3 regions of the Micromonospora sp. NPDC050686 genome follow, and region 2 is predicted to be linked to each of the others. Evidence: predicted binding sites of a transcription regulator. Region 2 holds the regulator's gene; each other region holds the start of a gene.
What was found. The regulator HrcA, encoded in region 2, represses chaperone genes, less so after heat shock. The targets are predictions, from matches to a motif close to GGTTNGCACNCTCNNNNNGAGNGTGCNAACC.

Region 1 (10,513 bases), on a different contig from region 2:
ACTGCTGCTGGCCGGAAACCCGCCGTTCTACGCCTGGCCGGGCATCGACGTGCGCTACACGCCGGCGATCTGCGCCGCGCTGGCGCTCGGCCACACCCAGGACCGTACGGCCTGGAACATGACCGCGGACCTGGCGGACGGCTCCGCCGCGGTGCGCCCGACGGACGCCGCGGAACGCCGGCTGGCCGAGCGGGGCGTCACGGTACGCCGGGCCGAGCCGGCCGACGTGCCGGCGCTGGCGGCGTTCGCGCGCGAGGTCTTCGGCGGCGCGTGGGACGGCGAACTGACCGGGTCGGTGGGGCGGCCGGACGCGGGAGCGCACCTCGCCGAGCGCGACGGCGTCCTGCTGGGCTTCGCCGCGTACGGGTCGTCCCGGCCCGGCTGGTTCGGGCCGATGGGCACCGCCCCGGCGGCGGAGGGCATGGGTATCGGCGGGGTGTTGCTGCGCCGGTGCCTGCGTGACCAGTGGGCCGCCGGGCTGCGGTCGGCGCAGATCGGCTGGGTGGGGCCGGTGCCGTTCTATTCGGGCGCCGCCGGGGCCCGGATCGAGCGGGTCTTCTGGCTGTACCGCAAGCCGATCGGGCAATGACGACCAAAAGCGCATAACCCCGCATAGCGCCGTTCCCCGATGCCGGGCATCGACGCCGCCTACCGTGCTTGTCAGGAGGAGGCGGCGATGGCCACGGAAGACGGACAGACCGACGAGGAACGGCCGCCCGGCTGGCCCGAGATCGGCGAGCCGCCCGCCGGACTACCGTCCGAGCGGCGCGGCGACGGCGACGCCGAGCAACTGGCCGAGCTGGCCGGCGCCGAGGACGAGCCGCTCGCGGTGGACGAGCCGGTCCGGATCCGGGCCCCGTACGGCGGCGCGCAGAAGCGGCGCAACCAGCGCCCGCTGCCCGGCTGACCCGGGGCCCCGCCCCAGGCACGCGAAAGGGCGGACCGCTGACGCGGCCCGCCCTTTCGGCGTCTTGCTGGGGCTGGACTCAGAAGTCCATGTCCCCGCCACCCGGACCAGCCGGGGCGGCCGGGGTCTTCTCCGGCTTGTCCGCGACGACGGCCTCGGTGGTGAGGAACAGCGCGGCGATCGACGCCGCGTTCTGCAGCGCCGACCGGGTCACCTTGGCCGGGTCGATGATGCCCGCGGCCAGCAGGTCGACGTACTCGCCGGTCGCGGCGTTGAGGCCGTGACCCGGGTCGATGTTGCGGACCCGCTCGACGACGACGCCACCCTCGAGGCCGGCGTTGACGGCGATCTGCCGCAGCGGGGCGTCCAGCGCGATCTTGACGATCTGCGCGCCGGTCGCCTCGTCGCCGGTCAGGTCCAGCTTGTCGAAGGCGGTCTTGCCGGCCTGCACCAGCGCGACGCCACCACCCGGGACGATGCCCTCCTCGACGGCGGCCTTCGCGTTGCGGACGGCGTCCTCGATGCGGTGCTTGCGCTCCTTCAGCTCGACCTCGGTGGCCGCGCCGACCTTGATCACCGCAACACCGCCGGCCAGCTTGGCCAGGCGCTCCTGCAGCTTCTCGCGGTCGTAGTCGGAGTCGCTCTTGTCGATCTCGGCCCGGATCTGGTTGACCCGGCCCTGGATCTGCTCGGCGTCGCCGGCACCGTCGACGATGGTGGTCTCGTCCTTGGTCACCACGACCTTGCGGGCACGGCCCAGCATGCCGAGGTCGACGGCGTCCAGCTTGAGGCCGACCTCCTCGCTGATGACCTGGCCACCGGTGAGGATGGCGATGTCGGCGAGCATGGCCTTGCGGCGGTCACCGAAGCCCGGCGCCTTGACGGCGACCGACTTGAAGGTGCCCCGGACCTTGTTGACGACCAGGGTCGCCAGGGCCTCACCCTCGATGTCCTCCGAGATGATCAGCAGCGGCTTGCCCGACTGCATGACCTTCTCCAGGATCGGGAGCAGGTCCTTCACCGACGAGATCTTGCTGTTGACGATCAGGAGGTACGGGTCGTCGAAGACGGCCTCCATACGCTCCGGGTCGGTCATGAAGTAGGCGGAGATGTAGCCCTTGTCGAAGCGCATGCCCTCGGTGAGCTCGAGCTCGAGGCCGAAGGTGTTGCTCTCCTCGACGGTGATGACGCCTTCCTTGCCGACCTTGTCCATCGCCTCGGCGATGATCTCGCCGACGGTGTTGTCACCGGCGGAGATGGAGGCGGTGGAGGCGATCTGCTCCTTGGTCTCCACGTCCTTGGCGAGCTTGAGCAGCTCCTCCGAGACGCTGGCCACGGCGGCCTCGATGCCCCGCTTCAGGGCCATCGGGTTGGCACCGGCGGCCACGTTGCGCAGGCCCTCACGGACCAGGGCCTGGGCCAGGACGGTCGCCGTCGTCGTGCCGTCACCGGCCACGTCGTCGGTCTTCTTGGCGACCTCCTTGACCAGCTCAGCGCCGATCTTCTCGTACGGGTCCTCGAGCTCGATCTCCTTGGCGATGCTCACACCATCGTTGGTGATGGTGGGGGCACCCCACTTCTTTTCGAGCACGACGTTGCGGCCCTTCGGGCCGAGGGTCACCTTCACGGCGTCGGCGAGCTGGTTCATGCCCCGCTCGAGGCCGCGGCGCGCCTCTTCGTCGAACGCGATCATCTTGGCCATACGGCGTTGTCCTCCTGGACACTCACGGGCCACCCGGATGTGTCGCCGGATGGGCCGCCTGGTGTACGCACCTTGGGACGTCGCCACCTGGCGACGACGACGTCCTTCGGCCGGGCCGGATAGCCCGCGACGACCGGCCATGTGCCCCACCGGCGTCTCCAACGCCGGCGCGACCGTGGCCCCACCGTCCCGACCATTGGCACTCACCATACGCGAGTGCCAATGACTTGTTTAGCACTCTCCCTAGCCGAGTGCAAGCACGATGGCTACCGGTCAGCCAAGTTCACCGGCCAACCGCGCAGTGTCCACCGGCCCTTCCTGCGCCCGCTGCTCGGCGTAGGTCACCACCAGTCCGACCTGCTGGACCAGCGAGACCGGGACGGACAGCACGGCCGAGACCAGCAGCACCAGGACCACCCCGACGATCGAACCGACCGAGCCGAACGGGTCGGCCAGGAACGGGGCCATGGCGAGGTTCTCCAGGACGCCGGTGACCATGCCGCCGATGATGATCACGACAACCAGCAGGCAGATCCGGCCGAGCACCATGCCCACCCGGTCGTGGAAGATCCGGAACGCCCGGCCGATCGGGTTCTGCCGCTCGTAGAGATAGACCGGGATGCTCAGGCTCAACGCGAAGGCCAGGTAGACGCCGGGCAGGACGCAGAAGCAGAAGCCGACCGCCACCAGCAGCCCGACCAGCAGGTACCAGCCCCAGAGGCCGAGCGCCCGACGCCCGCCGTAGCGCAGCGCGGCACCCAGCGTCACCTGCTCGCCCAGCGCCTGCCGGGTGACCACCCAGGTGGCCCCGGCCCAGCCGACCGCCTGCACCAGGCCGAAGAGCAGCGCCCCCAGGCCGATCGAGCCGCCGTAGACGGCGAGGTCGGTGAAGAAGCCGGGCGGCAGCTGGGGCGGCTCGGCGTCGGCGCCGGGCGTGGTGGGCAGGTTCCCCGCCGGGGTGAGGAGCACGGAGAGCAACGACAGCGCGAACGCCGGCAGCGCCTGGGTCACCAGCATCAGCGGCACCAGCAACCGCCAGCTGCGGCCGATCGCCGCGACGCCCCGGTTCCACCAGCCGCCCAGGCCGGCGTACGGCGGGTTGACCAGCGGGTCCTGCGGATTCCAGCCGGCACCGTACGGCGGCCCGGGCGGATACGGCGGGTAGCCACCGTACGGGCCGGCGGGCGGGTAGCCGACCGGCGGCATCGCCGGCGGGTAACCGCCGTACGGGCCGGCCGGCGTGCCGTACGCGCCGTACGGCGGCTGGCCGCCGTAGGGGTCGGCGGGCGGCGGGACGTGCGGCGGCTGGCCGCCGTAGGGGTCGGCGGGCGGCGGGTGACCGCCGGGCGGAACCGACCCGCCCCAGGGCGTGGCCGGCCCGGAATGCGACGCGGCGGCTTCGGGTGACGGGCCGGCCTGGCCCGGTTGCGGGGTGACCGGGCCGGGCGGCGTGACCGGGCCGGGCGGCGGGGCGGTCGGGTCGACCGGCAGGGACGCCGTCGGGTCGACCGGCAGGGACGCCGTCGGGTCGACCGAACCGGCCCGGCCCGGCTCCCCGGCGTCCGGCTGACCGGACCTGTCCGGTTCGCCGGGGGCCGGTCCCGGTACGGGCTGGTCGGACATGGAGCCTCCTCAGCGACAAGGGCTGGAACGGCTCATGATCTTCCCTGGTCCGGGCCCGGTTGCGCAGCCCCGTCCGGCCGGCACCGTGCGGGTGGTCCGCCGGCACCGGTCGTGGCGCCGGACCGTACTCCGGTCAGGCGATGACGCGGACCCGCTCGGCCTGCGGACCCTTCTGCCCCTGGGCGATCTCGAACTCGACCCGCTGGCCGTCGTCGAGCGCCTTGTAACCGTCCATCTCGATCGCGGAGAAGTGGACGAAGACGTCCTGCCCGCCGTCGACGGCGATGAAGCCGTAGCCCTTTTCGGAGTTGAACCACTTCACGGTGCCCTGTGCCACGGTGCACTTCCTCACTCTGCGCGGCGTTCCACAACCCTCGGGACACCGGTCGGGGCCGGCACCCGGGGGACCACCGTTTCCGCGATCATCGACGGTCGCTGAACCGGTGACCGAAATCGCACGCTACACGAGGCGTGACGGCGGCGCACGACCACAAAACGGGCGGAAAGGACCGTCTCTCCCCCCGTCCCACGACCGGCGGTTCCGCTGCGGTATGCATGCGGCATGATGCACGTTCCCGCCGAGCCGGTCGTCGTCCGCCGGGTGCGGCCGGAGGACGCCGCCCGGATGCGGGCACTCCGGCTGGAGATGCTGGCCGACGCCCCGCTGGCCTTCCTGGAGACCCTGGCGGAGGCCGCCGGGCGGCCGCACGAGGCGTACCGGTCGCGGATCGCCGCGGTGTCGACCGGGGCCGGGACGGCGCAGTTCGTCGCCGACCCGGGCGGCCGGCTGGTCGGGCACGCCGGCGGGGTCGCCGCCCCGGCGGAACCCGGGCTCACCGTGGTGTACGCCGTCTACGTCACGCCCGCGCGCCGGGGCAGCGGCCTGCTCGGCGACCTCGTCGAGGCGGTCGCCGACTGGTCCCGGGCCAGCGGACGGCCGGAGCTGATGTTGGAGGTGGTGGTCAGCAACGACCGCGCGGTGCGCGCGTACCGGCGGCTCGGCTTCGAGGACACCGGCGTCCGGGTCCCCCACCCCACCGTGCCCGCCCTCCGCGAGCTCCAGATGCGCCGAGCTGCCTGACACTCCACTTGCCTGACGGCGGCCCGCTGGCGGCTCGGGTGTTAGGCGGGGGCCCCGCCTGTACAGAATGCGTCAAGCAGGGCCCCTCCTCGCACCTCAGGCGGGGCGGCGGCTCTGGACGATGCGGAAGCGGTTGGCGACGTACGCGCCGTCGGTGAGGGCGGAGTTCGCCGCCGGGTTGGCGCCCGAGCCGTGGAAGTCCGAGAACGCCGCCGACTGGTTGACGAACACGCCGCCGGTCAGGTTGCAGGACAGGTGCACGCCGGCGTCGATCGCCGCCGCCTCGGCCGCGTCCAGCACCGCCTCGTCGGTCGAGTAGACGCCCGCGGTCAGCGCGCCCTTCTCCCCCACCGTGTCGCGCAGGACCCGGAGGCTGTGCTCGGTGGAGTCGGTGGCGATGGCGAACGAGATCGGCCCGAACCACTCCCGGGAGTAGGTCGCGGTGTCGCCGGCGTCCAGCTTCACGATGGCCGGCGTACGCACCACCGCGCCGGGGAACGCCGGGTGTTCGACGGCCCGCGACTCCAGCACCGGCTCGCCGACCTTGGTCACCTCGTCGAGCCGTTCCAGCACGCCGTCGTTGACGATCGCGCCGGTCAGCTCGACGCCCCGGGCCGGGTCGGCGGTGAGCTTGCCGACCGCCGCGGCGATCCCGGCGGCCACCTCGTCGAAGCTCTTGTGCCCCTGGTCGGTGTCGATGCCGTCCCGGGGGATCAGGAAATTCTGCGAGGTGGTGCACATCTGGCCGCTGTACAGGGTGAGGGTGAAGCCCAAGTTGCGGCACATCCCGGCGAAGTCGTCGGTGGAGTCGACCACCACCGTGTTCAGGCCCGCCTTCTCCGTGTAGACGGCGGCCTGCCGGGCGTTGGCCTCCAGCCAGTCGCCGTACTCCGTGGAGCCGGTGAAGTCGACGATCTTCACGGCCGGGTGCAGCGCCAGGGTGGAGGCGAGCTTCTCGCCGGCGGCCTCGGGCGCGAGCTGCACCAGGTTCGGGTCGAAGCCGGCCTCGGCGAGCACCTGCCGGGCGTACTTCACGGTGATCGCCAGCGGCAGCACCGCGCGCGGGTGCGGCTTGATCACCACCGGGTTGCCGGTGACCAGCGAGGCGAAGAGCCCGGGGTACGAGTTCCAGGTCGGGAAGGTGTTGCAGCCGATGACCAGGGCCAACCCGCGCGGCACCACGTGGAACGTCTTGGTCATCCGCAGTGGGTCGCCCTTGCCGGCGGCCTTCTCCCAGCCGGCCGTCCCCGGGTGCCGGGTCATCTCGGCGTACGCGTAGGCGACCGCCTCCAGCGCCCGGTCCAGCGCGTGCGCGCCGCCGGCCTGGAAGGCCATCACGAAGGCCTGGCCGCTGGTGAACTGCACCGCGTTGGCCAGCTCGAAGATGTTCCGGTGCAGCCGGTCGAGGATCTCCAGGCAGACCCCGGCCCGGGCCTGCGGGCCGGCGTCCCGCCAGGCCGGCAGCGCGGCGGTGGCGGCCCCGACCAACTGGTCGGCGGTGGCGTGCGGGTAGCGGACGTTCAGCTCGACGCCGAACGGGCTCGCCTCGGTGGCGACCCGCTCGCCGTCGGTGGGCTGGTCCAGCGGGAAGTCGGCGTCCAGGTACGCCTCGAAGGCGGCCTTGCCGTCGGCGGCGGCGGTCTCGCCGTACACCCGAGGGCTGGGCGATTCCGGGTAGGCGGACCAGTACCCGCGCTCCGAGATGGCGGTAAGCGCCCGGCTGAGGGTGTCGGCGTGCCTGTCGTACAGGGGGTGCGGGGTCTCCGTCATGCCCGCCATCATGCAACAGGATGGCCCAGGATCAGTAGGGCCGTGTCACAGATCAGATGGTCAACTGCCAGTCCGTCCAGGCGTCCACCGGGCGGAAGCCCAGCCGCTCGTTGATCGCCACCATGTGCGAGTTCTCCGCCGCGTTCCAGGTGTCGACGACGCGCAGCGCCGGTTCGTGGCCGAGCACGTGCCGCAGGTTCTCGATCTTGACGAGCAGGCCGAGCCGGTGCCCGCGGTGCGCCGGGTCGACGATGGTGATCTGCTGGAACGCGTGCCAGTCGGCGTTCGGGCCCCGGTCGATCAGCGTCCAGGCGGCCAGCCGGCCGGTCGCCTCGTGCACCGCCGCCTGGTGGTAGCGCCGCCGGCCCCGGGCGGCCAGCGCCCGCTCGGTGGCCCGCAGCCGGTCCACGTCGACCTGCTCCGCCTCCAGTACCAGGTCGCCCGTCGGCGCGTCGGCCATCAACCGGCCGTCGAGAAAGGCGACGTCCTCGGCGTACTCCTCCGGGGTGTCGCCCCGCCAGGCCACCAGCCGGTAGCCGGCGGCGTGCGCGCGGGCGTCGGCGGCCAGCGCGTCGAGCGAGCGCTGATCGAGCCGGGTGACGTCCAGCCGGCGGCGTACCTCGGCCAGCGCGGGCCGGGCGCCCGTCGCCGCGGCGAAGGCGCCGCCGGCCGGGGAGCGCTCGACGCCGCCGGGCAGCGTGCCGAAGGTGACCGCGACCAACCGCTTGCGGCCCTGCTCGCGGAGCACCCGCAGGCTGTGCTCGTGCAGCGCCCGACCGACCCCGCGCCGCCGGTGGTCGGGGTGGACGACCAGGTCGGCGGTGGCGTTGCCGGTGTTCTCCAACTGCGGCAGGTCCAGCGCCAGGTAGCCGGCCGGGGCGCCGTCGCGCAGGGCCAGCGCCCAGCGGGGCGCGTTGCCCGGTAACGGGTGGGTCAGCGAGGCGTCGAAGCGGCGCCGGCAGAACGGCGGGAAGTCCGGCAGGTCGGCGGCGTGGGCGGCCACGCCGATCCGGTACGCCGCGTCGATCGCGGCCGAATCGGTGGCGTCGAACGGCGTGACAGTGAGGGCCATGGCGGGAGCCTGCCCCGGAGAAGGCGATCGGGCCAGCGAATTTCGCTGGCCCGATCGGAGGCTGGTCGGGAGGGACGATCGCACAACGCCTCCGGCGTTGGGTCGTAAGAACTTGAAAAGTCTCCGGCGAAACGCCCTCCCGCACGGAGCATCTTCCGCCGTCCGAATCCTGCCGTCAAGTCCTCGGCGGCGGTTTTCCCCCACCGAGGGCGAATGACCGCTTACTGATGCGTACGACCCCATCCCCCAGCCGGGCGATCCACCCAGCCCACTCGGGCCGGGGTCAGGTGAGGAGGCCGCTGTCGCGGGCGGCGCGGAGGGAGGGCTTGATGCGGTGGGTGGGGCCGACCTGGGCGGCGACGGCGTCGATGGTCTTCAGGCCCTCGCCGGTGTTGAACACCACGGTCTCGGCGGTCGGGTCGAGCCGGCCGGACTCGACCAGCTTGCGCAGCACCGCGACGGTGACCCCGCCGGCGGTCTCGGCGAACACGCCGGTGGTCCGGGCCAGCAGCCGGATCCCGGCGCGGATCTCGTCGTCGTCGGCGTACTCCATCCAGCCGCCGGTGCGGCGGACCGCCTCCAGCGCGTAGAGGCCGGCCGCCGGGTCGCCGATGTTGAGCGACTTGGCGAGGCCGGTGGGCCGGACCGGGGTGATCGTGTCGGTGCCGGAATGCAGCGCGGTGGCGATCGGGTTGCAGCCGGCGGACTGAGCGCCGAAGACCTTCCAGCCACCGGCCGGGGCCTCCACCAGGCCGATCTCGACCAGCTCGGTGAACGCCTTGTCGATCTTGGTGAGCAGCTCGCCGGAGGCCATCGGGATCACCACCTGGGCGGGGATCCGCCAGCCGAGCTGCTCGGCCACCTCGTAGCCGAGCGTCTTGGAACCCTCCGCGTAGTACGGCCGGACGTTGACGTTGACGAAGGCGGTGTCCTCGAACTCGTCGGTCTCCACCAGCTCGCCGCAGAGCCGGTTCACGTCGTCGTACGAGCCGTCGACGGCGACCAGCTCGCCGCCGTAGACGGCGGTGGTGACCACCTTGCCCTGCTCCAGGTCGCCGGGGATGAACACCACCGACGGCGCCCCGGCCCGGGCGGCGTGCGCGGCCACCGAGTTGGCCAGGTTGCCGGTGGAGGCGCAGGCGAAGCGGGTGAAGCCGAGCGCCCGCGCGGCGGTCAGCGCCACCGACACCACCCGGTCCTTGAACGAGTGGGTCGGGTTGGCGCTGTCGTCCTTGACCCAGAGCGGGGCGGTGACGCCCAGTTCGGCGGCGAGGTGCGGGGCGGCCACCAGCGGGGTGAGCCCCGGGTCCAGGGTCACCCGGGTGGCCGGATCCTGGCCGGCGGGCAGCAGCGGCGCGTACCGCCAGATGTTGGCCGGCCCGGCCGCGATCCGCTCCCGGGTGACGGCGGCCAGCGCGGTGCTGTCGTAGTCGACCTCCAGCGGGCCGAAACACTCGTAACAGGCGTGCTGGGCGGCCAGCGGGTACCGCGCGGAGCAGGCGCGACAGACCAGAGCCCGGGCCGGGCTGGCGGTGGTGTCGATACCGGTGACGGGAAGGGTCGACGTCATGTCGAGGAGTCCTCTCATCTTTCCCCGCGTCGCACCCTGCGGCGGGGACGGAATTGGCACCTGCCCCGTCGCGCTCTGCGTCGAGTCGCACGGGGTGGTTGCCGGGGCGTCGTCGGGCCGTATCCCTCAGCCCCTCTGGATGAGGTATTCAGTTGTGCCGCCGAGTCTAGGCGGAGGGCTGCCCCTGCTCACCCGTGATCCCAGCCTGTGAACCGCGCCCCGCCGTCACCGCCGCGTGGTCGCCGCCGGAGCGGTCCGCCGGCACTGACCCACCGCCGGGTGCGGTGGTTGTCGCCGGGAGGACAACAACCGCACCCGAAGCGGGCGCCGGGCGGGCTCGGGGCTCAGGCGGGGACCGACGCGTGGGGGGCGGGGGTGGTTTCCGCCGGGCCGGCGCGACGGCGGGACAGCAGCACGTCCACCGCCCAGCTGCCCGGGCCGAGCACCGCGACCAGCAGGAACGACCAGCAGAAGAGGGCCGCCAGCTCACCGCCGTTGCGCAGCGGCAGCAGGTCGTGCGGCTGGTGCACCACGAAGTACGCGTACGCCATCGAGCCGGAGGCGAGCAGCGCGGCTGGCCGGGTTGCCAGCCCGACGAGCACGAGCGTGCCGCAGACCAGTTGGATCAACGCGGCCCACCAGCCGGGCCAGGTGGCGAACGGGATCGCTCCGCCGGTGGCCGGGTTGCCACCGAGGACGCCGAAGATCGACGCCGCGCCGTGGCACAGGAAGAGCGCGCCGGCGACGATGCGGAACAGGGAGAGCACGGGACCGTTCAACTGCGCCGT
Region 2 (10,513 bases):
GCCATGACGGGCAGAGTGGTGGCGGTGAACCTCGGGGTGGTGACCGAGGCGGAGTGGGCGGGCGACGCGAGCGGCCGCAGCGGGATCGACAAGCGGTCGGCCGACGGTCGGGTGCCCGTGTCGTCCGAGGGCGTGGCCGGCGACTTCATCGGCGAGCGGGCCCACCACGGCGGCCCCGACCAGGCCGTCTACGCGTACGCCGAGGAGGACGCCGGCTGGTGGGCCGCCGAGCTGGGCCCGGCGCCTTCGGCGAGAACCTGACCACGTACGCCGTGGACGTCACCGGGGCGGTGATCGGCGAGCAGTGGTCGATCGGTTCGGCGCTGCTCCAGGTGACCAAGCCGCGCACCCCGTGCACCACCTTCGCCGGCTTCTGGGGAATGCCGGATCTGATCAAGCGGTTCACCGTGCGCGCGGCGCCGGGGGCGTACCTGCGGGTGCTCCGGGAGGGCGACGTGGGCGCCGGTGACCCGATCGAGGTGGTGCACCGGCCCGGGCACGGGGTCACCATCGGCGAGGTGTTCCGGGCGATGAACCTGGAGCCGGCGCTGCTGCCGCGCCTGATCGAGGCGACCGACCTGCCCGAACCCCTGCGCGAGAAGGCCCACCGCCGGCTCTCCGGCATCCGCCCCTAGCCGCTCCGCCGCACCCGAAAGGGGCCGGCGGCGGGGCTCAGGCGTCGGCGAAGACCTCGGCCAGCACCTGCGCCTGGTCCGGCCGGTCGTCGGTGATCTTGTTCCACCGGCCGGCCCGGGCGGTCCACTCCAGCTCGCCGAAGCGGACCCGCTTCACCCCGTGGTCCTGGGCGTGCGAGACCAGCCAGTGCGCGTACCGCCAGCCGTCCCGGGGGTCGGGGGCGGGAACGGCCAGGCCGGTGAGGTCGGCGGCGGCGCTGCTCAACCCCCAGTCGAGGGTCAGCCCCTTGGTCAGCGCCAGCGTCGCCGCCTGCCCGCGCATCGTCGGGTACGGGCCGACCGCGCAGGCCACCGCGCCGGTCGCGTCGCCGAGCAGCGCCCGGGTCAGCACCGCCGACTCGTCCGACCACTTCTGGTACGCCTCCGGGAACGCCGACCGCTGCACCTTCTGCGCCGCGTCGGTGACCCGCATCCGCTCCCAGCCGCGCACCTTGGCCAGGGCGGCGTAGAACTTGTTGGCCGCGTACCTCGGGTCACGGATCTCCGCCGGGCTGCCCCAGCCCTGGCTCGGCCGCTGCTGGAACAGGCCCACCGAGTCCCGGTCACCGCCGGCCAGGTTGCGCAGCCCGGACTCCTGGAACGCGGTGGCCAGCGCGACCACCACGGCCCGCTCGGGCAGTTGGCGCTGGATGCCGATCGCGGCGATGGTGGCGGCGTTGGCCATCTGGTCGCCGTCGAGCACGACCCGGCCGTCGGCCTGCACCACGCAGGACCGGTCGGCCACCGGGAGGCGCAGCTTGTCGCCCACCTGCCGGGCGAGGAACCAGACTCCGACCACGGCGACGAGAACGAAGACCACTCCACCTGCCACGACTGCCCGAGTTCGCACCCGCACCTCCCGTTCCGACAGTCCGACAAGAGTACGTTCCGGAACCCGGCGTGCGGGTCGTCCGACCGGTTGGCCTCCGTTCCGTGTCGCACCGGCTGCACAGTGTGTCGGGGTTCCCCCACCCGGCGGCCGGAAACCGGGTCAGTCGACCGGCACCCAGGCGGCCGGCCGCTTCTCCCGGAAGGCCGCCACCCCCTCCCGGCCCTCCTCGGACAGGAAGTAGCCGGTGGAGCGGGCGGCCAGCTCGGCGATCTCGGCGCGCAGGTCGGTGGCGGCCGGCCGGCGCAGCAGCTCCTTGGCCCCGGCCAGCGCCGTCGGCGCGCCCCGCACCAGCGACGCGCAGCAGCGCGCCACCGCCTGGTCCAGCTCGGCGGCCGGCACGGCGGCGGTGACCAGGCCGACCTCGGCGGCCCGGCGGCCGTCGAAGGTGTCGCCGGTGAGGTAGAGCTCGGCGGCGGCCCGGGGCTGGAGGCGGGGCAGCACGGTGGCGGAGATGACCGCCGGGATGACCCCGATCCGGACCTCGGTGAAGGCGAAGGTGGCCGCCTCGGCGCAGATCGCCAGGTCGGCCGCCGCGATCAGGCCCAGCCCGCCGGCCCGCGCCGGCCCGGCCACCCGGGCCACCACCGGCTTCGGGCACTCCCAGACCGCGGCCAGCACGTCGCCCAGCTTTCCGGCGGGCACCGAGCCGCTGGCGTACGCGGCGGCGGTCTCCTTCAGGTCCGCGCCCGAGCAGAAGACCGGGCCGGTGTGGTCCAGCACGATCACCCGGACCGTGTCGTCGGCGACCGCGGCGGCCAGCCCGTCCAGCAGTTCGGTCATCAGCGGGGTGGAGAGCGCGTTGCGGTTGTGCGGGCTGTCCAGGGTGAGGGTGGTCACCCCACGGGCCGTGGAGACCCGCACGAGCGCGTCGGAGGAGGTCATGCCGGGCACACTAGTGGCCATGCCCGGCGCTCTTCCAGAAGGTGATCCCGTCCCCGCGGACGGCTCGCTGCCCGCCACCGCCACCGCTGCGGTGGGCGCGCGCGGCTTCGGCGTCTACGTCCACGTGCCCTTCTGCGCCAGCCGCTGCGGCTACTGCGACTTCAACACGTACACGGCGGCCGAGCTGGGTGGCGGGGCGAGCCGGGAGACGTACGCGGACACCGTGCTGGCCGAGCTGGCGCTGGCCGCCCGGGTGCTGGGCGACTCGCCGCCGCCCCGGGTGGACACGGTCTTCGTCGGCGGCGGCACCCCGACCCTGCTGCCCGCCGACGACCTGGCCCGGATCCTGGCCGGCATCGACCGCACCTGGGGGCTGGCCGCCGACGCCGAGGTGACCACCGAGGCCAACCCGGAATCGGTCACCCCGCAGTCGCTGAAGACGCTGCGGGCGGCCGGCTACACCCGGATCTCGCTGGGCATGCAGTCCGCCGCGCCGGGAGTGCTGGCGATCCTCGACCGGCGGCACAGCGCCGGCCGGGCCACCACCGCCGCGGCCGAGGCCCGCGACGCCGGGTTCGACCACGTCAACCTGGACCTGATCTACGGCACGCCGGGGGAGAGCGGCGACGACTTCGCCGCCTCGCTGGCGCAGGTGGTCGCCGCCGGGGTGGACCACGTCAGCGCGTACGCCCTGATCGTCGAGGACGGCACCCGGCTGGCCGCCCGGATGCGGCGCGGCGAGCTGCCGTACCCCTCCGACGACGTGGCCGCGGACCGCTACCTGGCCGCGGAGGCCGCCCTAGGCGCGGCCGGTTTCTCCTGGTACGAGGTCTCCAACTGGGCCCGCACCGAGGCGGGCCGGTGCCGGCACAACCTGCTCTACTGGACCGGCGCCGACTGGTGGGGCCTCGGCCCGGGGGCGCACAGCCACGTCGGCGGGGTGCGCTGGTGGAACGTCAAACACCCCACCGCGTACGCGAAGCGGCTCGCCGCCGGGGAGTCCCCGGGCCTGGCCCGGGAGCTGCTCACCCGGGACGAGGCGCACATGGAGGACGTGATGCTGCGCCTGCGGCTCGCGTCCGGCCTGCCGCTGCGGGCGCTGGACGCGGCCGGCCGGGCTGGGGCCGAGCGGGCCCTGGCCGGCGGCCTGCTGGTCCCCGACCGGTACGCGGCCGGCCAGGCGGTGCTCACCCTGCGCGGCCGGCTGCTGGCCGACGCCGTGGTGCGCGACCTGCTGCCCTGACCGGTGCGCCCGGCCGCCGACGCCCACCGGCCGCGTCGACCGGTGGGGCGCCGGAACCCGGCCGGCGGGTGGCCGGCCGGGCGGGCGTCACTTGATGAAGCTGGCCGACATCGGGTAGCGGTACAGGTTGCCCTCGTTGGCCCTCATGCCGGCGATGATGCCCAGCACGATCTGGATCAGCACGACGGCGACGCTGGGCAGGAAGAGCAGGCACCAGCTGACGAAGAGCAGCACGAAGGCGATCGCCGACCAGAGCAGCTGGAAGTTCAGCGCGGCCAGGGCGTGCGCCCGCGCCGCCGGGGACTTCTGCCCCTGCACCAGGTAGGCGATCAGCGGGGCGACGAAGCCCAGCGGCCCGAAGCTGATCAGCGCGCCGACGGCGCCACCGAAGTGCGCCACCAGGGCCCAGGTCTTGTCCTCGTTGCTGGCGTAGCCGGCCGGCGCGCCGTACCCGCCGGCCGGGTAGCCGCCGCCTGGCGGGGGGTAGCCGCCCGGTGGGGGCTGGCCGCCGGGTGGGGGATAGCCGCCGGGGTCCGGCGCGCCGGACAGTGGTGCGGTGGGCTCGTTGGCCGAAGAGGGGCCGAAGGGAGCCGACGGTGGGATCGGTTCCGGCTGCGGGCCGGGTTCACCCGATCCCGGAGGGCGAGGTGGTTCAGTCATGGACGTCACGGTAGGTGTTGCCGGCAAGGGCGCACCAGAGCGACACCGGTGTCCGGACGGCGACGTTCGGTCACTCTCCGCGCCGACGGCCGGCCCGCCGGGGCCCGGACGGACCGGCGGTCCGTCGTTGATCATCGCGCGGACGGGTACGCCGACGTAGACTGGCACTCGCTACAGTCGAGTGCCAGACGCTCGCCCGGCGTGGGGCGTGCACCGGGTGGATCCGGCAGGAGGTGGGAGATGGGTCTCGACGACCGCAAGCTCGCCGTGCTGCGCGCGATCGTCGAGGACTACGTCGCGACGCAGGAGCCGGTGGGCAGCAAGTCCCTGGTCGAACGGCACCAACTGGGCGTCTCCCCGGCCACCGTGCGCAACGACATGGCGGTGCTGGAGGAGGAGGGCTACATCCGGCAGCCGCACACCAGCGCCGGCCGGGTGCCCACCGACCGCGGCTACCGGCTCTTCGTCGACCGGCTCTCCCGGGTCAAGCCGCTCAGCCCGGCCGAGCGCCGGGCGATCGAGCGCTTCCTGGTCGGCGCGGTCGACCTGGACGACGTGGTGCACCGCACCGTACGCCTGCTGGCCCAGCTCACCCGGCAGGTCGCCGTGGTGCAGTACCCGAGCCTGGCCCGGTCGAAGGTGCGCCACCTGGAGCTGGTGCCGATCTCCACCACCCGGCTGATGGTGGTCATGATCGCCGACACCGGCCGGGTCGAGCAGCGGCTGGTCGAGCTGCCCGGGCCGATCTCTCCCGAGGACGTCACCGACCTGCGCCGGCTGGTCAACGAGAAACTCTGCGGCAGCCGCCTGGCCGACACCCCGCCGCTGGTCCAGGCCCTGGTCGACGAGGCCACCCCGCAGCTGCGCGGCGCCATGACCACCCTCTCCACGGTGCTGCTGGAGACCCTGGTGGAGCGGCACGAGGAGCGCATCGCGCTGGCCGGCACCGCCAACCTCACCCGGGGTGGCCTGCTCGACTTCCAGGGCTCCCTGCGCCCCATCCTCGAGGCGCTGGAGGAGGAGGTGGTGATGCTCAAGCTCATCGGCGAGGCAGAGTCGACCACCACCCGGGTGCTGATCGGCGACGAGAACGAGATCGACAACCTGCGGGCCGCCTCGGTGGTCAGCACCGGATACGGCCCGGGGGCGACGGCGCTCGGCGGGCTCGGCGTGTTGGGGCCGACCCGGATGGACTACCCCGGCACCATCGCCACGGTGCGGGCCGTGGCACGCTACGTGGGCGAGCTGCTGGCCCAGAACTGATCCACCGACGCCGGGCCGGTGGGCGGCGCCGGCCGACGACCGCGCAACGCGACACGAACATGAGGACACGGAACGCAGTGGCCAGGGACTACTACGGCATTCTCGGCGTGAGCCGGGAGGCCTCCGACGACGAGATCAAGCGCGCCTACCGCAAGCTGGCGCGGCAGTACCACCCGGACGTCAATCCGGACCCGGAGGCACAGGAGAAGTTCAAGGACATCAACGCCGCGTACGAGGTCCTCTCGGACGACCGGAAACGGCAGATTGTCGACCTGGGCGGCGACCCGCTCGCCCCGGGCGGCGGGGGCGGTGGCGCCGGCGGTCCCGGTGGCGCCGGCCCGTTCGTCGGCTTCCAGGACATCATGGACGCCTTCTTCGGCGGGGCGGCCGGCGGCGCGCGCGGCCCCCGCCCGCGTACCCGGCCGGGCGCCGACGCCATCCTGCGTCTGGAGCTGGACCTCAACGAGACCGCGTTCGGCGTCGAGGCGCCGATCACCGTCGACACCGCGGTGCTCTGCACCACCTGCTCGGGCGCCGGCACCGCGGCCGGCACCCACCTGGCCACCTGCGAGGCGTGCGGCGGCCGGGGCGAGGTGCAGTCGGTGCAGCGCACCTTCCTCGGCCAGGTGGTCTCCGCCCGGCCGTGCACCGTCTGCCAGGGCTACGGCACCACCGTCCCGCACCCCTGCCCGACCTGCGCGGGCGATGGCCGGGTGCGGACCCGCCGGTCGCTGACCGTGAAGATCCCGGCCGGCGTCGAGGACGGCATGCGGATCCGGCTGGCCCAGCAGGGCGAGGTCGGCCCGGGCGGCGGCACCGCCGGCGACCTCTACGTGGAGATCCACGAGCGGCCGCACGACGTGTACTCCCGCAAGGGCGACGACCTGCACTGCCGGGTGACGGTGCCGATGACCGCCGCCGCGCTCGGCACCCGGCTGACCATCAAGACGCTGGACAGCGAGGAGACCGTCGACGTCAAGCCCGGCACCCAGCCGGGCAGCACGCTGCGGCTGCGCGCCCGGGGCGTACCGCACCTGCGCGGCACCGGCCGGGGTGACCTCTACGTCCACCTGGACGTGCGGACCCCGACCAAGCTCGACGCCGACCAGGAGCGGATGCTGCGCGACTTCGCCAAGACCCGGGGCGAGGAGGTCGCCGAGCTGACCAAGCAGGGCGGCTTCTTCTCCCGGATGCGCGACGCGTTCAACGGGCACGCCTGAGGTGTCGGCGCCGCTGTTCCTGGTCGAGGCGCTGCCCACCGGCGACACGCTGACCCTGGACGGCCCGGAGGGGCGCCACGCGGCCACCGTCCAGCGGCTGCGGGTCGGCGAGGAACTCGTGCTCGCCGACGGCCGGGGCGGCACGGCGGCCGCCGAGGTCACCGCCGTCGGCCGGGGCACGCTCGACGCGCGGGTCACCTCCCGGGGGTATGTCGACGCGCCCGTACCCCGGCTCGTGGTGGTGCAGGGCATCGCCAAGGGTGACCGGGGCGAGTTGGCCGTGCAGGCGATGACCGAGGTCGGGGTGGACGAGATCGTGCCCTGGGCGGCGTCCCGCTCGGTGGCGCAGTGGCGGGGCGACCGGGGCGTACGGGCCCGGGAGAAGTGGGCCGCCACCGCCCGGGAGGCGGCCAAGCAGGCCCGACGGGCGTGGCTGCCGGTGGTGGCCGGTGCGCCGGACGAGTCGAGCACCACCGTGACCCGCCGACTGGCCGGGGCGGGTGCCGCCTTCGTGCTGCACGAGGAGGCCGAGGAGCGCCTGAGCACCGCCGAGCTGCCCGGGACCGGGGAGATCGTGCTGGTGGTCGGCCCCGAGGGCGGGATCGCCCCGGCCGAGCTGTCCGCCTTCCGCGAGGCCGGCGCCCGCCCGGTCCGCCTCGGCCCCACGGTCCTGCGCACCTCCACCGCCGGAGTGGCCGCCCTGGCCGTCCTCGCCACCCGCCTCGGCCGCTGGTAACCCTGCCGGCCTCTCGTTGACCAAGGGGTTTGCGTCGGCTTCCGCGCCGGATCCGGACGCAAACTCCTTGATCATCGCGCAGGGCGGAGCGCGGGGAGGCGGGGTCAGGTGCGCAGGTAGGAGGCGCCGTTGAGGTCGACGATGGTGCCGGAGGCCCATTCGGCCTCGGGGCTGGCCAGCCAGTGCACGGCGGCGGCGATCTCCTCGGGGCGGGCCACCCGGTTGAACGGGGACTGGGCGCGGATCGCGGCACCCCGCTCGCCAGCCAGGTGGGTGGTGGTCATGTCCGTCTCGACGAAACCCGGCGCGACCGTCGCCACGGCGATGCCGTACGGCGCCAGCGCGAGCGCCAGCGACTGGCCCAGCGCGTTCAGGCCCGCCTTGCTGGCCCCGTACGCGGGCTGCTCCGGCTCGCCCCGGAAGGCGCCCCGAGAGGAGACGTTGACGATCCGCCCGCCCCGTTCGCGCATGTGCTGGGCGGCGCACCAGGTGACGTTGGCGGCCCCGGTCAGGTTGGTCTCCACGACCAGCCGCCACTGCTCGCGCCACTGCTCGTACGTGGCGCCGAAGACCGGGTGCGGCAGGTCTCGCGGGCCGTACACCCCGGCGTTGTTGACCAGAACGTCCAGCCCGCCCAGGGCCTGTGCCGCCGCGTCGACCATGGCGCGTACGCCGTCCGGGTCGGCCAGGTCGGCGCGGACCACCACATGTCCGTCGCCGGGCAGCTCGGCCCGCAGCGCCTCGGCCAGCTCCGCCGAGTCCCGGTGGTGGATCGCCACCCGGTCCCCGTCCGCCGCGAACGCCCGTGCCACCGCCCGGCCGATGCCGCGTGAGGCCCCCGTCACCAATACCGCCCGTCCCGCCATGGCCGCCATCCTGCCGCAGCGGCAACCGGTGTTGAGCGGGGGGCCCCTTCCTCCACCCCAGGCGTTAGGCGGGGCCCCTTCCTTACACTGCCCGGATGGGAACCGACTGCCTGTTCTGCCGGATCGCCGCCGGGGAGATCCCGGCCACCATCGTGCGGGAGACCGACCGCACCGTCGCCTTCCGGGACATCGACCCCAAGGCGCCCACCCACGTGCTGGTCATCCCGAAGGAGCACTACGCCGACGTGGCGACGCTCGCCCTGGACGACCCGGGCCTCGCTGGCGAGGTGCTGGTCACCGCGGCGGCGGTGGCCGAGGAGGAGGGGCTGGACGCCGACGGCTTCCGGCTGATGTTCAACACCGGGCCGCACGGCGGCCAGGAGGTCTTCCACGTCCACGCGCACCTGCTCGGTGGCGCCCCGCTCGGCCCGATGCTCTGCAGGTAAGGAAAAGCCTGTTGTTAACAGACGTCTGTTAACAACAGGCCCCTCCTTACACTGCACGGGTGAACGAACGGTACGAACGGATCGTGCGGCGGGTGCAGGCCGACGCCCGGGTACCCGCCCTCGCGGCCGCCCTGCACCGGGCCGACCGCCCGCTCTGGGCCTGCGCGGTGGGCGGCACCGGCAACGACACCCCGCTGGACGCGGACACCGTGTTCCGGATCGGGTCGGTGACCAAGACCTTCACCTCGGTGCTGGTCCTGCAGTGCCGGGACGACGGACTGCTCGACCTGGACGACCCGATCGGGCGGCACCTGGACCTCCCGGCGCACGGGGACGCCACCGTACGCCGGCTGCTCTCGCACACCTCTGGCCTGCAACGCGAGCCGTACGGCGACGTGTGGGACAGCCTGCGCGCCCCCGGTGTCGCCGAACTCCTCGCCGACCTGGCCCGGGCCGAGCGGGTACTGCCCCCGGCCCGGCGCTACCACTACTCGAACCTGGGGCTGGCGCTGCTCGGCGAGCTGGTCGCCCGGCTGCGCGGCGGTACCTGGGCGGAGGTGCTGGCCGACCGGGTGCTGGCCCCGCTCGGGTTGACCGGCACCGGCCCGGTGCCGGGTGAGCGGGCGGCGACCGGCTTCCTGGTCGACGCGTACTCCGACGAGGCCCACCCGGAGCAACCGACCGACTTCGGCGCGATCGCGCCCGCCGCGCAGCTCTGGAGCACCGCCCCCGACATGGCCCGGTGGGCGGCGTTCCTGGCCGACCCGGCGGCGCTCGACCCGGCCGGCGCGGTGCTCGCCCCGGCCACCCTCGACGAGATGCGCTGGCCGCTGACCGTGACCGACGAGACCTCCTGGGGCGGCGGCTTCGGGCTCGGGTTGATCCTGGTGCCGCAGGAAGGCCGGGTCATGCACGTCGGGCACGACGGGGCGATGCCCGGCTTCCTGGCCGCCGTCTACGGCCGGCGGGGCGGCGAGGGCACGGCGGGCGCGATGGGCGCCGCGGTGCTCGCCTCCTCGGGCACCGCCGCGGAGGTCTTCGACCTGCCGCACCGGCTGCTGGCCGCCGCGGCCGAGCACGACCCGGCGGAGATCGAGCCGTGGCGGCCCGGCCCGCCCGCCCCGGCGCACCTGCGCGGGACGCTGGGCCGCTGGTGGGGCGAGGGTTTCGAGTACGTCTTCTCCTGGTACGACGGGACGCTGCGGGCCCGCGGCGCCGACGACCCGGCCGGCAAGCCGCCGGCGGTGTTCGCGCCGCTGCCGGACCGGCCTGACGTGTTCCGGACCGTCGCCGGCCGGGAGGTCGGCGAGCTGCTGCGGCTGACCCGCGACGAGCGCGGCGTGGTGGTCCGGATGCACTGGGCGACCTACCGCTTCACCCGCCACCAGGAGACCTTCGACGGGTACGACTTCCGCTCCGGTAGTTGACCTTCGACCAGCCGAAATGGGCGAGGTGCCCCGGGTGTTGACCCGATACGATGGGGGCAACGTCCGTCCGCCGGGCCAGCAGGGTTCGGCGCCGAGATCGAGAGCAGGTGGCGCAGGGCCCGTCGGGCCCGAGCTATGACCGACACCCCACCTCCCGCCCCGCCCCGGGTGCAGACCAGGATCACGGTCCCCAACCCGAAGATC
Region 3 (10,513 bases), on a different contig from region 2:
CGCCGCGGTCGACCGGGTCGCCGAGTGGCTCGGCTTCGGCGTCGCGAACCTGGTCAACGTCGTCGACCCCGACGTCGTCGTGTTCGGCGGGTCGCTGCGCGCCGTCTACACCCTCGGCGCGGACGCGGTCCGCCGCCGGCTGGGCGAGACGGCGCGGCCCGGGACCCGGCAGCACGTCCGGCTGCGGGCCGCGGCGCTGGACCGGGACGCCCCGCTGATCGGCGCGGCCGAACTCGCCTTCGAGCGGCTGCTGGCCGATCCGTTGGGCTCGCGGCCGGCCGGCTGATCAGGCCGTGGCGAGCGGCGCGGTCACCGCGCCGGTCAGGTCGACCAGGTCGGTCGGGCTCAGTTGCAGTTGCAGGCCCCGCCGCCCCGCCGAGACGTAGACGGTCGGCTGGGCCAGCGCGGACGCGTCGACCACGGTGGGCAGGCGCTTGCGCTGCCCGAGGGGGCTGATCCCGCCGCGGACGTACCCGGTGGCCCGTTCTGCCGCCGTCCGGTCCGCCATGGCGGCCCGTTTGCCGCCGGCCGCCGCCGCCAGCGCCTTCAGGTCGAGTTCGCCGGTGACCGGCACCACCGCGACGGTCAGCGCGCCGTCGACCTCGCAGACCAGCGTCTTGAAGACCCGCTCCGGCGGCACGCCGAGGGCCGCCGCGACGAGGGCGCCGTAGTTCGGGGCGTCCGGTGACACGTCGTACGGGTGGGTGCTGTGGTTGATCTTCCGCTTCGCAAGCAGCGCGGTCGCCGGCGTGCCCTGTCCCGCCATGACCGACAAGCTACTGCGGCTCTCGCCGGCCTTCATCCGGTTTTCGTGAGCGCGGCCCGTGCCGTACAGTCTCCCTAATAATGTATCGATCGACACAGAAATGAGGTCGACGTGGATCCACTTGCCGGAAAGGCAGTCCTGGTCACGGGGGGTAGCCGGGGCATCGGTGCCGCCGTCGCGGTGCGGCTCGCGCAGGACGGCGCGGACGTCGGGTTGACGTACCTGCGTGCCGAGGACCGGGCGCAGCAGGTCGTACGGCGGATCACCACCCTCGGACGGCGCTGCCTCGCCGTCCCGGCCGACAGCGGCGACCCGGCGGCCCTCGCCGCCGCCGTGGACCGGGTGGCCGCCGAGTACGGTCGCCTCGACATCCTGGTGAACAACGCGGGCGTCTTCCCGTACGGGCCGATCGAAGAGACGTCCATCGAGGACGTGGACCGGGCTCTCGCGGTCCACGTACGCGGGGTGTTCGTGGCGGCGAAGGCCGCGCTCGGGCACATGGGCCACGGCGGGCGCATCATCAACATCGGCAGCTGCTTCGTGGACCGGGTCCCCTACCCGGGCCTGAGCCTGTACGCGATGAGCAAGAGCGCCCTGGTCGGGCTCACCCGCGCGCTGGCGCGTGACCTGGGCCCGCGCGGCATCACCGTCACGGTGGTGCACCCCGGCTCCACCGACACCGAGATGAACCCGGCCGACGGCGAGAGCGCCGACGTCGAGCGGGGATACATCGCACTGGGCCGGTACGCCGAGCCCGACGAGATCGCCGCCACCGTCGCGCACCTCGCCGGACCCGGTGGGCGCTACATCACCGGCGCCTCGATCGCCGTCGACGGCGGCTTCGCGGCCTGAAGGGGGCAACCATGACCTGGCTGCTGCTGGTTGTCGCCGGCCTGCTGGAGATCGTGTGGGCGCTGGCGCTCAAGCACACCGACGGCTTCACCCGACTGTGGCCGAGCCTGCTCGCCGGCTCGACGGCGCTGCTGAGCTTCGTCCTGCTGTCGCTGGCGCTCAGGGACCTGCCCGTCGGCACGGCGTACGGCGTCTGGGTCGGCATCGGCGCCGTCGGGGTGACGCTGGCCGGTATCCTCGCCTTCGGTGAAAGCGCCACCCCACAACGACTGATCTTCATCGCGCTCGTCGCCGTCGGGATCATCGGCCTGAAGGCCTCGGGGGGCTGACGGCGGAAGGGCGGTGCTGGTGGGTAAACGGGGTCGCCCCCGCACCTTCGACCGGACCGTCGCGCTGCATCGGGCGATGGACGTCTTCTGGCAGCGCGGGTACGAGGGCGCCAGCATGACCGACCTCACCGGCGCGATGGGCATCGCCTCACCCAGCCTCTACGCGGCCTTCGGCAGCAAGGAGAAGCTCTTCCGGGAAGCGGTGTCGCTGTACAACGAGGTGGAGGGGCGCGTCCCGCAGCAGGTGCTGCGCGACGCGCCCACCGCCCGCGAAGGGATCGCGGGGTGGTTGCGGCACCACGCGCGGGCCTACCTCGATCCGGCCCGCCCCACCGGCTGTCTGGTGGCGCTGGCCGCCACCACGATCAGCGCGGAGAACGAGCCGGTGCGCCAATTCGTCGCCGAGTGCCGCCAGGCCGACGTCGCCGACATCAAACGTCGGCTCGACCGCGGTGTCGAGTCCGGCGACGTGCCCGCCAGCACCGACACGGCAGCCGTGGCCGAGTACTTCTACGCGGTATCGCTCGGCATGGCCGTCCGCGCCCGCGACGGCGTATCGGGCCGGACGTTGCACGCGATCGCCGAGGCCGCGCTCGTTGCCTGGGACCAGGTGCTGGACGCGGCACGCGACTAGGGTCGCCGGCCGTGCTCGCCGGTCACCGGCCGGCAGATCAGCGCGGTGGGTGCGCCGGCCACCCGGGTGAGGACCAGGGTGGCGGCCAGGTCGCCGGTCAGCCTCAGGTCCCGGCGGAGCCGCTCCGGCTCCAGCGCCGACCCGCGCTTGAGGATCTCCAGCCGTCCGATTCGTCGCTCCCGCAGCAAGGCCCGCAGCCGCTTCAGCGAGAACGGCCGCACGTCGGTCACCTCCAGGCAGCGCGCGTACGGGGTCGCCGTGGCGCTGTCCGCGTACAGGTAGGCGATGGCCGGGTCGGCCAGGGTGGCGTCCAGTTCCCCGGCCAGCTCGGCGACCAGGTGGGCGCGGACCACCGCCGGGCCCGGGTCGTACAGGAAGCGGCGGACGGGGCCGACCGGCGCCTCGGCGGTGCCCGGGCCGGTCAGTTGCGCGGCACCCGGGTGACAGGCGGGGGCCCCGCCGCTACCAAATGCGTTAACAGGGGGCCCCGCCTTACCACTAAGCAGGGTGGCGCGGCGGGGGACCTCGGCCAGCCGGCCGCACCAGAGGGCCGCCTCCACCAGGTCGCCGTCCACGCTGACCCACTCCGCCTCGGCGCCGGCCGGGATCAGCGCGTGGTCGAGCCCCGGGGCCACCTTGACCACGGTCCGCGGCACCCGCTCGGCGAGCGCCGTGACGAAGTCCCACGGCGGGGAGTACGCGTTCGGGTCGAAGATCCTCCGCCCGGTGCCCGCCCTGCGCCGTGCCGGGTCGCAGAACACTCCGTCGACCGTGGAGACGTCGAACGCCGTGGCGTCGCCGCACTCGACGGTGAACAGGTCGGCCACTCCGGCCGCCTCGGCGTTGGCGGCGGCCATCGCGGCGGTCAGCGGGTCGGCCTCCACCCCGTACACCCGGATGCCGGCGCGGGCGGCGGCGAGCGCGTCCGCGCCGAGGCCGCAGCCCAGGTCGGCCAGGGTGCGTACCCCGGCGGCCCGCAGCCGGGCGGCCCGCCGGTCGGCGACCACCCGGCGGGTGGCCTGCTCCAGGCCGGCCCGGGTGAGGAACATCGCCCCCGCCCCGGGCCCGAACTTGCCGGCCGCCCGGCGGCGCAGCTCGGCCTGGGTGAGCGCGGCGGCGGCCAGCCCGGCCGGCACGCCGGCGGAGCGGAGCGCGGCCGCCGCGGTCAGCGGGTCGCCGCCGGCCACTTCGGTCGCCGCGGCGAGCGCGGCCGACCCCTCGGCGGTACGCAGGGCAGCGAGCTGATCCAGATCCACCCGTCCATTCTCCGACCCGGTGACGGAGGCGACACGGCGGCTCGGCGTTGGCACTCTCCTTGACGGAGTGCTAGCCGAGGAATAACCTGCGATTAGCACTCTCACCCTGAGGGTGCCAACGCCCGGGCCTCGCGTCCGGGGGTTGAACGCCAGGCGGACCGGCACCCGCGACGACGGCCCCGCCCGGTGGCATGTGGCAGATTGACGCTGGTCGGCATGCCGGCCAGCAACGAAACCAAGTACCCCAGGAGGGTATGCCCGTGACTACCGCGACCAAGGTTGCGATCAAGCCGCTCGAGGACCGCATCGTGGTCCAGGCGAACGAGGCCGAGACCACCACCGCCTCGGGCATCGTGATCCCCGACACCGCCAAGGAGAAGCCGCAGGAGGGCACCGTGCTCGCCGTCGGCCCGGGCCGCGTCGACGACAAGGGCAACCGCGTGCCGATCGACGTCAAGGTCGGCGACACCGTCCTCTACTCGAAGTACGGCGGCACCGAGGTCAAGTACGCCGGCGAGGAGTACCTGGTGCTCTCCGCCCGCGACGTCCTCGCGGTCATCGAGAAGTAAGCAACCGATCAGTGACGCTGCCCCGGTCCGGCTCGCCGGGCCGGGGCAACGTCGCTTCGAAGGGATACTGATGGCGAAGATCCTGAGCTTCTCGGACGACGCCCGGCACCTGCTGGAGCACGGTGTCAACGCCCTCGCGAACGCGGTCAAGGTCACTCTCGGCCCGCGCGGGCGCAACGTCGTCCTGGACAAGAAGTTTGGTGCGCCCACGATCACCAACGACGGCGTGACGATCGCCAAGGAGATCGAGCTCACCAACCCGTACGAGAACCTCGGCGCGCAGCTAGTCAAGGAGGTGGCGACCAAGACCAACGACGTCGCCGGCGACGGGACCACCACTGCCACCGTGCTGGCCCAGGCCATGGTGCGGGAGGGCCTGCGCAACGTGGCCGCCGGCGCCAACCCGACCGGCCTGAAGCGGGGCATCGACGCGGCGGCCACCAAGGTCTCCGAGGCGCTGCTCGGCAAGGCCGTTGACGTCTCCGGCAAGGAGTCGATCGCGCACGTCGCGACCATCTCCGCGCAGGACGCCACCATCGGCGAGCTGATCGCCGAGGCGATGGAGCGGGTCGGCCGCGACGGTGTCATCACCGTCGAGGAGGGCTCCGCGCTCAGCACCGAGCTGGAGGTGACCGAGGGCCTCCAGTTCGACAAGGGCTTCATCTCGCCGAACTTCGTCACCGACGTGGAGTCGCAGGAGTCGGTCCTGGAGGACCCGTACATCCTGATCACCACGCAGAAGATCTCGGCGATCGAGGAGCTGCTGCCGCTGCTGGAGAAGGTACTCCAGAACAGCAAGCCGCTGCTGATCATCGCCGAGGACGTCGAGGGCCAGGCGCTGTCGACCCTGGTGGTCAACTCGCTGCGCAAGACCCTGAAGGTCTGCGCGGTCAAGGCCCCGGGCTTCGGCGACCGGCGCAAGGCGATGCTCCAGGACATGGCGATCCAGACCGGCGCCGAGCTGGTCGCGCCGGAGCTGGGCTACAAGCTCGACCAGGTCGGCCTTGAGGTGCTCGGCACCGCTCGGCGGGTCGTGGTCGACAAGGAGAACACCACCATCATCGACGGTGGCGGTCAGTCCGCCGAGGTCGCCGACCGGGTCGCGCAGATCCGCAAGGAGATCGAGGCGTCGGACTCCGAGTGGGACCGGGAGAAGCTGGCCGAGCGGCTGGCCAAGCTCTCCGGCGGCGTCGCGGTCATCAAGGCGGGCGCGGCCACCGAGGTCGAGATGAAGGAGCGCAAGCACCGCATCGAGGACGCCATCGCCGCGACCAAGGCCGCGGTCGAGGAGGGTACGGTCCCGGGCGGCGGCGCCGCCCTGGCCCAGATCCTGCCGGTGCTCGACGACGACCTCGGCTTCACCGGTGACGAGAAGGTCGGCGTCTCGATCGTGCGCAAGGCGCTGGTCGAGCCGCTGCGCTGGATCGCCCAGAACGCCGGCCACGACGGCTACGTGGTGGTGCAGAAGGTCGTCGCCCAGGAGTGGGGCAACGGCCTCGACGCCGCCGTCGGCGAGTACGTCGACCTGGTCAAGTCCGGCATCATCGACCCGGTGAAGGTGACCCGCAACGCGGTCACCAACGCCGCCTCGATCGCCGGTCTGCTGCTCACCACCGAGAGCCTGGTGGTCGAGAAGCCGGCCGAGCCGGAGCCGGCCGCCGCCGGTGGGCACGGCCACGGCCACGGGCACAGCCACCAGCACGGCCCGGGCTTCTGACCCGAGCCGTACGCCGGTCAGGGCGCACCGCCTCCGTGGCGGTGTGCCCTGTCGCGTTCCCGGGGCCGGATTACGGAACGCTGACGTGGTTGGCGCATCCCGCCCCGGGGCGACGACACTGGACGCCATGAGCCCTCTTCCGCGCCGGGACGCGGCGCTGGCCGGGGTCGCCGCCGCGGCGGTGGCGATCGGTGCCGCCGAGCCGGTGGCGGTCCTCACCGGCCCCCGGTCCGCGCCGGTGATCGCGGTCGGCGGGCTGGTCGTCGACGTCGTCCCCGAGCCGCTCAAGCAGTTCGCCATCGGGCTCTTCGGCCGGTACGACAAGATCGCGCTGCTGGCCGGGACGGCGCTGCTGCTGGCCGCGTTCGCCGCGCTGCTGGGGGTGCTGGCGGCCCGGCGGCTGTGGATCGGGCTGGCCGGGGTCGCGGCCTTCGCCGCCCTCGGGGTGGCCGCCGCGCTGACCCGGCCCGGCGCCGACCTGTTCGACGCCCTGCCCTCGCTGGTCGGGGCGGGCCTGGGTGCCGGCACGCTCTGGCTGTTGCTGGCCGGCCCGCTGCGACCGGACCTGTGGCCGTGGACGCCACCGGAGCCGGCCGCGTCAACCGGGCCTTCCGCGCCGGGGGCGCCGGGTGGCGAGCCGGCCGGCCGCCCGCCGGGCCGGGCGGAGGTCGACCCGGACGGGCGGCGGCGGTTCCTGGCCGGGGTGGGCTGGCTGACCGGTTCGGCCGTGGCGGTCGGCCTCGGCGGGCACTGGCTGGCCGGGCTGCGCGGGGTGTCCTCGGCCCGGCGGGCGGTGACCCTGCCGGTCCCGGCCTCGCCGGCGCCGCCGGTGCCGGCGGGCGCGGACCTGTCGCTGGCCCAGCTCGCCCCTTGGACCACGCCGAACAGCGGGTTCTACCGGATCGACACCGCGCTGGTGGTGCCGCAGGTGGACCCGGAGACCTGGCGGCTGCGGATCCACGGCCGGGTGCGCAACCCGATCGAGCTGAGCTTCGCCGACCTGCTCGCCCGGCCGCTGGTCGAGCGGTACGTCACGCTGGCCTGCGTCTCCAACGAGGTGGGCGGCGACCTGATCGGCAACGCGCGCTGGTTGGGCGTACCGATCAGGGAGCTGCTGGACGAGGCGCAGCCGGAGGAGGGCGCCGACCAGGTGGTGGGCCGTTCGGTCGACGGCTGGACCTGCGGCACCCCGACCGCGGTGCTGCGCGACGGGCGGGACGCGCTGCTCGCGGTCGGCATGAACGGCGAGCCGCTGCCGGTGGAGCACGGCTTCCCGGTGCGGATGGTGGTGCCGGGGCTGTACGGGTACGTCTCGGCCTGCAAGTGGGTGACCGAGCTGGAGCTGACCAGCTTCGCCGACTTCGACGCGTACTGGGTGCCGCGGGGCTGGTCGGCGCAGGGGCCGATCAAGACGCAGGCGCGGATCGACACCCCCCGGCGGGGCAACCGGCTCACCGCCGGCCCGGTCACCGTCGCCGGGGTGGCCTGGGCCCAGCACCGGGGCATCCGCCGGGTCGAGGTACGCGTCGACGACGGCCCCTGGCAGGAGGCGACCCTCGCCCCGACCGCCTCGGTGGACACCTGGGTGCAGTGGTCCTGGCGGTGGCCGGCCACCCCGGGGGACCACACCCTCCAGGTCCGGGCCACCGACGCCGCCGGCGACACCCAGACCGACCAGCGTCGCCCGGTCGCCCCGGACGGCGCCACCGGCTGGCACACCGTGCCCGTCACCGTCCGGTAGCGGGCGGAGCGGCCCGACGGGCGGATCGGGCGCGGCGGGCGGGAGCGGGCGGGGATCCACGCCGGCCGGCCGGTGTCCCGGTCACGCCCAGTAGTCAGCGGCTGAGCAGCGTCTCTCCCGAGCGTGATACCTGAGAGGCATCAAAATGCCTCTCAGGTATCACGCTCGCGGGTGCGCCATTCGCCCGGCGGCGCGGCGGTGGGCTCGTACCGGGCGGGGGTGGGGCCCCGCCCGGTGCGGTGGGCGGCGGGGTGGGCGCGCGGACCGGCGGGCGGCATTGCGGCACGAGCCCCACGTAGACACCGGCGCCGCGCCCCGGGCGGGGGCACGGCGCCGGTGGAGAAGCTGGGCGTCGGGGTCAGGCGACCTTGCGCTGATCCGGGACGGTCTTGCGCTGGTCCGGGACGGTCGACTTGTGCGGCGAGCCGAGCCGCGCCTCCAGCCGGGCGACGTCGACCCGGGTCTGCCGGCGGTCGGCCAGGTCCTCCCAGCCGAGCGCCAGCAGCCGCAGCCGCTCGGCCTCGCTGAACCCGCCCCACACGCCGTACGGCTCGCGCACGGCCAGGGCGTGGGCGGCGCACTCGGCGCGTACCGGGCAGGCCCGGCACACCGACTTGGCGCCCGACTCGCGGCGCAGCCGCGACGAACCCCGCTCGCCGTCCGGGTGGAAGAACTGGGCGCTGTCGCGGCCCCGGCAGGCGCCGAGCCGCTGCCAGTCCCAGAGGTCGACGATAGGTCCGGGCAGTCTGCGTACGTTGGACATCAGCACCCCTCCTCCCGCGCGGCACCGCGGAGATCTTTGTGAACCGACCCGGGCGGCGGACCGCGCAGGCACACCGTTTCCGGCCTGGCAGGTCGGTACCCTGCCGATCCGCACCTCACACTTCTGTGATCCAAAAGGTTTGGACAGTCCGTGGCATATGCCCCATCTGTCGGAAAAGTTCGGAGGATTGCCCGGAACCTCCTCCCGGAGCGATGCCCTCGTGTTGTGCTCTGTGGCGGAGAGGAGAGCTACTGTGCGTACGGTTCTCGTGTGCGTTCGGACACCGGTCGCGGCCCAGCATCTGACCTCCGCGGCGGCCCGGCTGGGGCTGTCCGCGGTGATCCGTACGGCCGTCTCCGATCCCGAGGTGATGCTGCGGCTGGCTGAGCGTCCGACCGATGTGGTGCTCGCCGACACGGCACTCACCCGACCGGACAGCGCCGGCTTCGTACGCCGGGTCCTGGCCCGGGCCCCGCAGGCCGCGGTGCTGCTCTTCGGAACCGAGGAGTCGGAGGCCGCGGCGGCGACCATGAGCGCGGGTGCCCGCGGCCTGATCCAGGGCGCCGACCACGATCTGACCACCGCGGTGGCCAAGGCGCTCCTGCTGCTGCTGTCCGCGCCCGGCCGGCCGGCCCGGCCCCGGGTGACCGACCCGGCGCGGGACATCGCCGCGGTGGGCGGGCCAGCCCGCTCCGGGACGCCCGGCCGGACCCCCGGCAAGCCCGGGCCGGCCTGGTCGGGCGGGGCCGCCGAGGCGACCGGGAGCAGCCCGGCGATGGTGCCGGTGCAGCGCGGGGACGACGAGGTCGACCCCGCCGAGGAGGCGAACGGCGACGCGGGCGCCGCGCAGCGCCGGACGGCGACCGACCGCTCCTCGGTCGGGCTGACCGAGCGAGAACTCCAGGTGCTGCTCGGCATGGCCGAGGGCAAGAGCAATGCCGAGATCGGCCGGGAGCTCTTCGTCTCGGAGGACACCGTCAAGACCCACGCCCGGCGGCTGTTCCGCAAGCTCGGCGCCCGCGACCGGGCGCACGCGGTGGCCGCCGGCTTCCGCGCCGGCCTGGTCGCCTGAGCACTGGCCGGCCCGGGTCGCGTCCCGCCGGCACCCCGCGAGCGGCTCAGCGCGCCGGGGGGGCCTCCTCGTCGGTGCCCTCGGTCAGGGTGTCGTGCACCCCGTCCGCGTAGCCCCGGGCGTAGTCCCAGGTCACGTAGTGGTCCGGATCGGGGTCGTAGGCCGGTTCGTGCACCCGGGGCCGGCCGGAGCTGAGCAGGTGGCGCAGGTTGCCGCGGAGCAGGTCCCAGTCGAAGTAGTGCGGCTCGCGGCAGTCCTCGCACTCGATCACCAGCCCGCGCACCCCGATCGGCGCCAGCAGGGCCTGGTAGATCTCCAGGTCGGCCAGGTCCTCCAGCACGTCCTGGCGCTCGACGTCGGTCAGCGGATCGAGCTCGGCGTCGTCGCCCGGGCCGTGCAGACCCGCCGCCGGGTCGGCGGGGTCACCGTTGAACGGGTCCATGGGCTCGTCGTGCACCCCTTCACCGTAGTCCCAACCCGCGGGCCAAGTCCGCCCCGGCCGGCGGGAACGCGCGCTCCGCCCGGCCCGGCCCGGCCCGCCACCGGCGGAGGGCCCCCGGCCCGGTGAGTACGATGAAGCCACGCGCCGTGACCCCGGCGTGCGCCGGTGCCCGCGCGCGCCGCCTCGCTGAAGCCCGTTCGAGCAGCTCAGGGGAGCAATCGTGGAAAATTCGCCCAGCATCGACCTGCCAGCCGGCACCGACCCCGGTGAGCTGGGCGGCCACCTGCCGGAGCTGCCGGCTGGCTCGGCGCGGGTGGTGCCGCTCGGGCTGACCTTCGACGACGTGCTGCTCCAGCCCGGCGAGTCGGACGT

Region 1: groL (chaperonin GroEL) is a predicted target of HrcA. The motif match lies at 2,804-2,834, and genes of this name have one in related genera.
Region 3: groES (co-chaperone GroES) is a predicted target of HrcA. The motif match lies at 3,928-3,958, and genes of this name have one in related genera.

Annotation. Positions count from the first base shown of each region.
Region 1 covers NZ_JBFAID010000002.1:203,141-213,653, reverse strand. The annotation lists gene AB0H57_RS03160 (GNAT family N-acetyltransferase) at 1-589, shown strand, start outside; gene AB0H57_RS03155 (hypothetical protein) at 677-907, shown strand; gene groL (chaperonin GroEL) at 987-2,609, opposite strand; gene AB0H57_RS03145 (hypothetical protein) at 2,883-4,232, opposite strand; gene AB0H57_RS03140 (cold-shock protein) at 4,366-4,569, opposite strand; gene AB0H57_RS03135 (GNAT family N-acetyltransferase) at 4,795-5,313, shown strand; gene paaN (phenylacetic acid degradation protein PaaN) at 5,410-7,083, opposite strand; gene AB0H57_RS03125 (GNAT family N-acetyltransferase) at 7,136-8,155, opposite strand; gene thrC (threonine synthase) at 8,439-9,725, opposite strand; SAM riboswitch class I at 9,737-9,871, opposite strand; gene AB0H57_RS03115 (DoxX family protein) at 10,070-10,513, opposite strand, start outside.
Region 2 covers NZ_JBFAID010000044.1:32,185-42,697, reverse strand. The annotation lists partial or broken gene AB0H57_RS24295 (MOSC domain-containing protein) at 4-635, shown strand; gene AB0H57_RS24290 (hypothetical protein) at 673-1,530, opposite strand; gene AB0H57_RS24285 (enoyl-CoA hydratase-related protein) at 1,666-2,448, opposite strand; gene hemW (radical SAM family heme chaperone HemW) at 2,468-3,691, shown strand; gene AB0H57_RS24275 (DUF4870 domain-containing protein) at 3,779-4,351, opposite strand; gene hrcA (heat-inducible transcriptional repressor HrcA) at 4,592-5,614, shown strand; gene dnaJ (molecular chaperone DnaJ) at 5,692-6,834, shown strand; gene AB0H57_RS24260 (16S rRNA (uracil(1498)-N(3))-methyltransferase) at 6,836-7,570, shown strand; gene AB0H57_RS24255 (SDR family oxidoreductase) at 7,675-8,436, opposite strand; gene AB0H57_RS24250 (histidine triad nucleotide-binding protein) at 8,532-8,882, shown strand; gene AB0H57_RS24245 (serine hydrolase domain-containing protein) at 8,942-10,309, shown strand; gene AB0H57_RS24240 (PhoH family protein) at 10,445-10,513, shown strand, end outside.
Region 3 covers NZ_JBFAID010000006.1:44,295-54,807, reverse strand. The annotation lists gene AB0H57_RS07775 (ROK family protein) at 1-286, shown strand, start outside; gene ybaK (Cys-tRNA(Pro) deacylase) at 287-766, opposite strand; gene AB0H57_RS07765 (3-oxoacyl-ACP reductase family protein) at 878-1,618, shown strand; gene AB0H57_RS07760 (multidrug efflux SMR transporter) at 1,630-1,947, shown strand; gene AB0H57_RS07755 (TetR/AcrR family transcriptional regulator) at 1,967-2,581, shown strand; gene AB0H57_RS07750 (methyltransferase domain-containing protein) at 2,578-3,837, opposite strand; gene groES (co-chaperone GroES) at 4,092-4,406, shown strand; gene groL (chaperonin GroEL) at 4,477-6,123, shown strand; gene AB0H57_RS07735 (molybdopterin-dependent oxidoreductase) at 6,251-7,864, shown strand; gene AB0H57_RS07730 (WhiB family transcriptional regulator) at 8,223-8,627, opposite strand; gene AB0H57_RS07725 (response regulator transcription factor) at 8,881-9,699, shown strand; gene AB0H57_RS07720 (DUF5319 domain-containing protein) at 9,746-10,156, opposite strand; gene guaB (IMP dehydrogenase) at 10,362-10,513, shown strand, end outside.